DNA from 2 places in the Variovorax sp. PBS-H4 genome. Region 1 is predicted to be linked to the other one. Evidence: predicted binding sites of a transcription regulator. Region 1 holds the regulator's gene; the other holds the start of a gene.
What was found. Region 1 encodes FNR, which switches genes on or off when oxygen is low (the NO sensors DNR and NnrR bind a similar motif). Its sites were predicted from a motif close to TTGATNNNNATCAA; they were not measured.

Region 1 (4,413 bases):
GGCGAGCAGTCCGCCTGCGATGCGAGTGCCCCACTCCTTGCGCATCACGCCGGCGCCCGAGCCCAGGCGCTCCCACAGCCACGGCGCCGCCGCGAGCCACACGCCGCTGCCCGCGGCGAAGAGCGTCATCACCAGCGCGCCCTGGACGGGCCCATCGGCCAGGCCCGCCAGCATCAGCGCCGAATAGAGCAAGCCGCAGGGCATGGCAACCCACATCGCCCCGATGGCAAGCAGGCCCGGCACCGAGCCCGTCGCTGGGTGCAGCCGCGCAGCCACCGCCCTCCCGATGCGATGGGCCCACATCGGCTGGCGCCCGAGCCCCGCGAGCAACAGCGCCCAGCCCAGGACGAACACATGGAGCAGCACCCACAACGGGCGCAAAGCCGCCACCTGCCCGCTCGCGAAGGCGAGGCTCCCCACCGCGGCCGCGGCCACCGCGCCGGCCGCCGCGTAGCCGCCCACCCGCCCCGCGTGAAAAGCCCAGGCCGCCGCACCTTCCCGCTCCCGCATCGGCAGTGCCGCAACGCCACCGCCTTGCGGCGCGCGCACGATGCGGATCACGCCGGCACAGGCCGCGCCGCACATGGCGACGCAATGGGGCCCGCCGGCCAGTCCCATCAGCAACGCGGTGCCGGCCAGCGCGGTCTGCATGCTCAGACGATGCGCGAGAAGCGCGCGCGATTGCGGTCGGACTGCAGGTAGCGGTCGAACACCATCGCGATGGCCCGCACGAAGAACCAGCCCATCGGCGTGACTTCGATCTCGTGGTCGTGCACGTGCACCAACTCCTGTGCAGCGAGGGGTGCCAGTGCCACCAGCTCGTCCGCGAAGTAGCGCCGGAAGTCGACCAGGTGCGCTTGCTCGATCGCCTCGAAGTCCACGTGGCCCTGGCACATCAGCGCCATGATTACCGAACGCCGGAGCACATCGTCGCGCGTCATGGCCAGGCCACGCACCACCGGCAATCGATCCTGGTCCAGGTGGTCGTAGTACTCCTCGAGTGTCTTGGCGTTCTGGCTGTAGGTGGCGCCGACCGCACCGATGCCCGACACCCCGAGGGCCACCAGGTCACTGTCCGGCTGCGTGGTGTAGCCCTGGAAGTTGCGATGCAGGCGCCCCTGGCGCTTCGCAATGGCGAGCGGGTCATCCGGCAGGGCGAAATGGTCCATGCCGATGTAGACGTAGCCCGCCGCGGAGAGCGTCGCGATCGACCGCGACAGCATCTCGATCCGGGTCCTGGCGTCCGGCAATTCGTCGGCCGCGATACGGCGCTGGGCCTTGAACCGCTCCGGAAGGTGCGCATAGGCATAGAGCGCGATGCGGTCGGGCCGCAGCTCGCAGACCTGCGCGAGCGTGCGGTCGAAGGACTGGATGGTCTGGCGCGGCAGTCCATGGATGAGATCGATGTTGATCGAGCCGAAGCCGAGCCCGCGCGCGCTCGCCACCAGGTCGAACACCTGCCTCGCGGGCTGAACGCGGTGCACGGCCTTCTGCACCTCCGGGTCGAAGTCCTGGACGCCGAAGCTCAGGCGATCGAAGCCCATGTCGGCGAGGTTCGCGAGGCGGTGCCCGTCCACGGTACGCGGATCGATCTCGATCGACTGCTCGCGTTCCGGCGCCAGCGTGAACGCGTCCCCGAGCACCGACAGCAGTTCGCGCAATCCGGCGTCGTGCAGGAAGGTCGGCGTCCCGCCACCAAGGTGCAGCTGGCTGACCGCAGCGCCGCGGCCGAGCTGCGCGGCCTGCAGGGCGATCTCCTTGGCCAGGTAATCGAGGTACTCCCGCCCTCGGCTCTGGTGGCGGGTAACGATCTTGTTGCAGGCACAGTAATAGCACAGCGATGCACAGAACGGGATGTGCACGTAGAGCGACAGCGGCCGCCCGTGCGCGCCGAGTTCGCAGCGCTGACGCAGCGCTCGCACGTAGTCCTCGGGTCCGAAGGCTTCGACGAAGCGGTCGGCCGTCGGGTAGGAGGTATAGCGGGGCCCCTGGAGGTCGAAGCGGCGCAGCAGCTCCTGTGACGGGAGGATCAGCGACGCGGCGTCGGGGGCGAAGGCCAAAGATGATTTCATCGCAGCGGCATGAAAAGCAATGAGCCACTATGCCGCCGCGCGGCGCGGCGGGCCTTGATGTGCATCAAGCCCGCGACGTGCGTTGCGACACAGAATGACCGCACCTCTCCAACACCCCGCCATGACAGCCCAGAACATCAAGGTCGCCTGCTCGAGCTGTACCCTGCGCGAGCTCTGCATGCCCGCCGGGCTGGAGCCGGACGATCTGAAGCGCATCGACGAGCTCGTTTCCACGCGACGCAAGGTGCGCCGGCGCGAGACCCTGTTCCGCAACGGCGAGCGCTTCAGCGCGCTCTACGCCATCCGCAGCGGCTTCTTCAAGACGCGCGTCGCGAGCGAGGATGGTCGCGACCAGGTCACGGGCTTCCAGATGGCGGGCGAGATCATCGGCCTGGACGGCATCGTCAATGACCAGCACACCTGCGATGCCATCGCCATCGAGGACGCCGAGGTCTGCGTGATGCCCTTCCATCGCCTGGAGGCGCTGTCGCGCGAGGTCAAGGTGCTGCAGCGCCACATCCACCAGATCATGAGCCGGGAGATCGTGCGCGATCACGGCGTGATGCTGCTGCTGGGGAGCATGCGCGCCGAGGAGCGGCTCGCTGCCTTCCTGCTGAATCTCGTACAGCGCCTGCACGCGCGCGGCTTCTCGCAGTCCGAGTTCATCCTGCGCATGACCCGCGAGGAGATCGGCAGCTACCTGGGGCTCACGCTCGAAACGGTGAGCCGCACGCTCTCGAAGTTCATGACGGACGGCATCGTCGAGGTCGACCAGCGCAAGGTGCGCATCGTCGATCCGGAGGCGCTCCGGCGTCTGGTCAATCCTCCCGGCTGCTGACCTGCCGGCGTCCTGAAGAGAGGCGGCGCTTCGCACGTGCTACGCGCGCCTGAGCGACTGAAGGCGGTAGGATCCGGCCAGCAGCAGCCCATGCCCATCGACTACGCCAGACGACTTACCGGTCGAAAAAGAACCCCGATCGCAAACCGCCACCTCGGGTTTGCGTTGGCATTCGTGGCCGGCGCGATCAACGCCGGCGGGTTCCTGGCCGTCCATCAGTACACCTCGCACATGACAGGCATCGTCTCGTCCATGGCAGACAATCTTGTGCTGGGCACCTACGACATCGTGCTGGGCGGGGCGGGCGGACTGGTGTCGTTCGTGGCAGGAGCGGCAACTTCCGCAGTACTGGTCAACTATGCGCGCAGGCGCCGCATGCACAGCGAATACGCTTTGCCGCTGCTGGTGGAAGCCACCCTCCTGATCTGCTTTGGAGCGCTGGGGGCCAGGTTGTCCAGCATGCAGGGCTTCTTTGTGCCCGTGACAGTGATGCTGCTCTGCTTCATCATGGGGCTGCAGAACGCCGTGATCACCAAGCTGTCGCACGCCGAGATCAGAACGACGCACTTGACCGGCATCGTGACCGACATCGGGATCGAGCTCGGGAAACTGTTCTATCGGAATGCCTCTGGCCCGCCGTCGCATCTTCGCGTGCTCGCCAACCGCGACCGCCTTCGCGTTCTCACGCTTCTCGTTGTCTTTTTCTTCCTGGGCGGGGTGATGGGCGCGGTCGGATTCAAGCATGTCGGGTACGTCTCGACTGTTCCTCTCGCGCTGTTGTTGCTTGTGCTTGCGATCGTCCCGGCATTCGATGACCTGGCCACCCTGGCACGCCGCTGGAGCCGCAGGTCCAGACGGTCGGGAAGGAAGGCGTGACGGCGGCCCCCGAGAAACTGCAACTGCTCCTTCTGGATGTTCGGCAGCTTTCTCGGGCCTTTTTTGCAGACCATTCCTAGGGGAACGGAGCGCCCAGGACTTTATTCGTCTCCGCCACCGCCAGCCGCGCCCAGTTTTCGTAGCCCATGGCGGGGGCGCGCGATTCGCTCGGCACCTCGATGCTGACGGGCGTGCCCCGCGGCAAGGCATCGAACAGCGCGCGCAGCGGCAGGTCCCCTTCGCCCGGAAGCATCCGCTCGCAGCGCGCCGCGTGGATCAGGCCTTCGGTCGTGTCGGGGCCCGGGACCGGGCCGTCGCAGATCTGGGCGTAGTGGACCCAGCGCGGATCGAGCGCGCGGATTTCCTCGAGCGAGCTGCCGCAACGCGCGAAGTGCAGCGCGTCCACCAGCACCCCGCCGTTCGGCTGGGCGGCGCCACGCACGATGCGCACGGCCGCTGCCACGTCGGGCACGTCCGTCCATGGCATGAACTCCACGTCGCACGTGAGCTTGTGCCGGGCCGCCGCTTCGCACAGCGCCGCGAAAGACGCCGTCATGCGCGACGCGTTCGGGTCGTCCCCCGCAACGAGGATGTGCTTCGCGCCGAGCTGCTCGCCGACTTCGAGAA
Region 2 (4,413 bases), 120 kb from region 1:
AGCGCCGCGCGCTCTGCGGGAGTCTTGGCGGCCATCATCTTTTGATGCATGTCCTGCATCAACTTCATCTGCTCGTCGATCCTGGCGCTGTCGGCCTTCCCCTCGGCGCTCGCCATGTGATGTGCTGCGTGCTCGTCCGCCTCCTTGGCTCCTGCTCCCACTCCCGCTCCTGCTCCTGCTCCTGCTCCTGGAAACGATGAACAACCCGCCAGCGACATCAGCGCTGCGGTCATGAGGGCGGGGTATTTCATTTCAGTTCCTTTCGATGCGGTTGCATGCCGTGGGGTCATCGCCAGGAGCATGCTCCCTGCACCAGACTGTCTGCTTGACGAAGATCAAATCGCGGCCGCCGGAGAACACGTCTCCCGGTCAACGAACCCCGATCGGCGCGGACGCCTGGCCGAACCTCCCTTCAGGGCGGCGCCACCGGCACGAAGCTGGTGATCGAGCCGCGCCTGACCAACAGCGCCACGGTCTCGCCCTGGTGGGTCGCTTCGAGCGCCCTGTCCAGTTCATTGATCGCGGAGACTCCCACATCGTTGACGGCGAGGATCACGTCGCCGAGGCGAAGACCCGCCCGCCGGGCCGATCCGGAGGTGGATCTCACGTAGATTCCCGCCTCGACCGGGCCGCCTGCCTGCTTGGCTGTGCGCTCGGCAAGATCGAGTCCCAGTCGCGCCTCGCGAGTGTCTTGCGAGGCGATGCGCTGCGGAAGATCGGGAACGCCTTCCGCAACGGCGAGTTTCACCGTCAGCGGCGCCTTGCGCCGCCAGACGTCAAGCATGATCGAAGCGCCGGGACGGGCAGCCGCCACGCGCTGCTGGATTTCCGCGTAAGGCATTGCCGCGCTGCCGTCGATACTCAGCACAACGTCCCCGCTGCGGAGCCCGGCTTTCGCCGCAGGTCCGTCAGCATCGACGCGCACGATCAGCGCCCCCAACGGAGCGTCGAGCCCGAAGGCCAGCGCAAGATCCGGGGTCAGGGCCTGGGTCCGAGCCCCGATCTGGCCGCGCGTCACGCGCCCCGTCGACCGGAGCTCGGCGGCGATTCGCATCGCGGTGTCGATCGGCAGGCTGAACGAAACCCCTGTGTATCGGCCGCTCGCCGAATAGGTCATCGAGTTCATCCCGACGACTTCCCCGTGCTTGTTTAAAAGAGGCCCGCCAGAATTCCCAGGATTGAGCGCGACATCGGTCTGGATCAGCGGCTCGCCGCTGCCGCCCGGCAGGAAACGCGGATTGGCGCTCACCATGCCTGCCGTCACGCTCTGCTCGAACCCGAAAGGCGCCCCCAGCGCCGCCACCCATTCTCCGGCGCAAAGGCTCGCGCTGCTGCCGATCGCGGCGGCCGGCAGGTTCGTGGCAGCGATCTTCAATAGCGCCAGGTCGGTGCGTCGGTCGAGCCCGACGACAGCAGCCGGCCAACGATGCCGTCCCCCGACGAGGACCGATGTCTCCTGGCCCCCGAGCACCACATGCGCGCTGGTCAGTATGTACCCGTCGGCATCGACGACGAACCCCGATGCCGACGAGCGCTCCGACTCCAGCAGCGATCGTGCCGGCATCCCCACCTCATCGCTGCCGCCCCAGTCCGTGCCCGGGGCGATGCTCAGAACACGCACGACAGCCGGCGCCTGCCGCCGCACGGCTGCCACGAAATCGCCTCCCCGACTCAAAGAATCGGACGGGTCGAGACAGGGCCCGTCGTGAGACCACGCATGCGCCGCGCCGAGGAACGCAAGTGCGCCGAGCGTCGCCGCCAGCAGCCCGCGCGCGAATGGCCTGGTCGGCACCTCAGCGCACCAACAGGACCGGCACCGAGCATCGCGCCAGCACCTTCGTGGCGACCGACCCCAGCACGAGGTTCTTCAATGCGCCGGCACCGTGGGATCCCATGACCAGCAGATCGAAGTTGCCCGCTTCTGCATACGAAGCGATTTCCTCGGCTGGATGGCCCACCTTGTGAACGAAGGCGGCCTCGATGCCATGTTCCGAAAGAAACGTTCGAACCGGCCCCAGCACCACGCGTGCGTCGTCTTCGTAGTAGCCATGAACGAGCTCGGGGCCCGCGAACGCGGCAGCCCGATGCGTGACCGGGAGAACCGCATAGAAGACGGTGTAGGCGTGACCCGCGCCCAGTGCGTCCTTGTGCGCTGCCAGATAGGAGAGCATGCGTTTCGTGTAGTCGCTGCCATCCACTGCGAGAAGAATTTTCATGAGCCTGCTGCTCCTTCCTTCGAAACTTCGGATGGCCTGATGCTCGTCCCGTGCTCATCGATCTCCTTTGCGCCAGATCAACATCCGGCGCGCCGTCGATGCCGAGGCTGAACATCCCCGAACAGGTTCAACCCTTGAAGACAGTCAGCTTGCCGACCAGCCCGCTGGCCTTCGAGTGATTGGCGGCAGGGAAAGCGCAAGCCAGCGCGCGCCAAGCGCATCCACATCCACCGGCGCGTCCGTGGCAACGTCGAGGACCGCGGCGCATTCACCCGGATCCAAGGGCTCCTGCGTCGCAAGCTGTCGCTCCAGCACGTCCAGGGTCGCCTCGGACGGGTCGCGTCCCTGCGCCTCCCGCGCCACGATCCGCCTGCGCAAGTCCGCTTCGCCGGCGCGGCAGCGAAGAATCGAGAAGGGCACGTGCAGTTGCGCCGCCAAGGCGCGGAACAACAGCCGCTCGTCGCGGCGCAGGAAGGCGGCGTCGACGATCACCGGATAGCCGGCCTGCAGGGCCGTGCGCGCGCACTCGGCCAAACGGGCGAACGTACGTTCGGTCGCCTCCCGCGAGTAGATATTCGTAGGGTGGTCGATGGAGCGCTCGTGTGGCTCCAGTCCGAAAAGACGCTTGCGCTCGACATCCGACCGGATGCGGATCGCGCCCGCGACCGCCAGCAGCGCCGCAGCCATGGTCGACTTGCCCGAACCGGACAGCCCGTGCGTGAGCATCAGGCGGGGCGCGCTGTTCGGCATCCGCGCAAGTCGTGTTGCGCAGGCGAGGTAGTCGGGTCCGCCGGGCTGCGCAGCGCCGGCACGCACACGGAAGCGGCCCACCAACGCACGCACGAGTGCCCTGTACACCTCATAGAAGCGCAACACCTGCATGCCCGCGTAGTCGCCGCTGTGCTGCAGGTACGCATCGAGAAAGCGGAACGCGAGATCCCTGCGGCCGTGCGCTTCCAGGTCCATCGTGAGAAAGGCGACGTCGCTCATCACGTCGATCCAGCGCAGAGCAGGATCGAACTCGATGCAGTCGAAGGCGGTCAGCTGGTCGTCGATCAGCACCACGTTGGCCAGATGAAGGTCGCCATGGCACTCCCGAACTGCACCACTGCGCTGCCTCGCGAACCAGGCCGTGCGCAACGCCTTCCTTTGCTCGAAAATCCAAGTCTGCAGATCTCTGGTGGGCCGCGCGCCGGCATCGACGCGCAGACGTGCCAACGCATCGACCACCGGACGACCCACCTGGTCCGGCGTTGCGAACTCCGACTCCGGTGCGGCGATCTGTGCCCGCCCGTGGAAACTGGCCAACCGATGCGCGAACTGTTCAAGGCGGTCAAGCTCCAGCCGTCCGGCCGGCACCAGTCGTTGCAGCAATGCATCTTCGGAAAAGCGCCGCATGCAGACGGCAAATTCGATGGGGTCGCCTTCTCCGAGGTGCGGCGCCTGCGCGCTGCCGCAGACGGCGACCACGCCGATGTAGAGCGAAGGCGCGAGCCGCCGATTGAGGCGCACCTCCTCTTCGCAGAAGTGCTTGCGGGCCGCCAGTGTGCTGAAGTCGACGAAACCCAGATAGACGGGCTTCTTGAGCTTGTAGGCCAACCGCGAGGTCAGCAGCACCCAGGAGATGTGAGTCTCCACCAGCGATACCGCCTCGCCGGTGTCGAGCTGCAGGCGCTCACGCAAGGCCGTCACCAGCGTGCGGTCGGCGGCGGCAGTCGATGTGGACGTGCTCATTCCAGGAGTGTGCACCTGATCTTCCTGTGTGCTCTCGCGCAAAGCGCGTTACCGACCTGGCGTGCCTCGACGGAGCGCTCGCTAGCCAGCCGGCCCCCGGCGCGGGATCGGCGCTTCCTGCGGCCGAAGGTACCGTGCCGACCGACGCAACCATTTCTCCGTTTCGACCGCCACGAATACCACTACCGAGCAGCCCAGACATATCGCCAACTCGCCGGCCGCCAGCGCTTCGGTGCGAAATACCTCCTGCAACGGCGGTACATAGACAACGGCAAGTTGAAGCACGAAGGTCGACAACACCGCACCGGCCATGGGCGAATTGCTGCGCAGTCCCAGCGTCAAGAGCGAATCGCTCTCCGACCGAATGGCCAGCACGTATCCCATCTGCGAGAGCGTGAGCACCGTGAACACCATCGTTTGCCAATGCATGCCTGTCTTCAAGGCCCAGGCCTGGATGCCAAGG

Region 2: a site for FNR is predicted at 2,284-2,297, ahead of E5CHR_RS19040 (universal stress protein). Genes of this name have one in related genera too.

The regions. Positions count from the first base shown of each region.
Region 1 is NZ_LR594675.1:4,136,467-4,140,879, forward strand. It holds gene E5CHR_RS19610 (sulfite exporter TauE/SafE family protein) at 1-651, opposite strand, end outside; gene hemN (oxygen-independent coproporphyrinogen III oxidase) at 654-2,072, opposite strand; gene fnr (fumarate/nitrate reduction transcriptional regulator Fnr) at 2,194-2,910, shown strand; gene E5CHR_RS19625 (YoaK family protein) at 3,001-3,786, shown strand; gene E5CHR_RS19630 (sugar phosphate isomerase/epimerase family protein) at 3,863-4,413, opposite strand, start outside.
Region 2 is NZ_LR594675.1:4,013,802-4,018,214, forward strand. It holds gene E5CHR_RS19030 (hypothetical protein) at 1-251, opposite strand, end outside; gene E5CHR_RS19035 (trypsin-like peptidase domain-containing protein) at 413-1,792, opposite strand; gene E5CHR_RS19040 (universal stress protein) at 1,794-2,216, opposite strand; gene E5CHR_RS19045 (bifunctional aminoglycoside phosphotransferase/ATP-binding protein) at 2,361-3,950, opposite strand; gene E5CHR_RS19050 (cation-translocating P-type ATPase) at 4,032-4,413, opposite strand, start outside.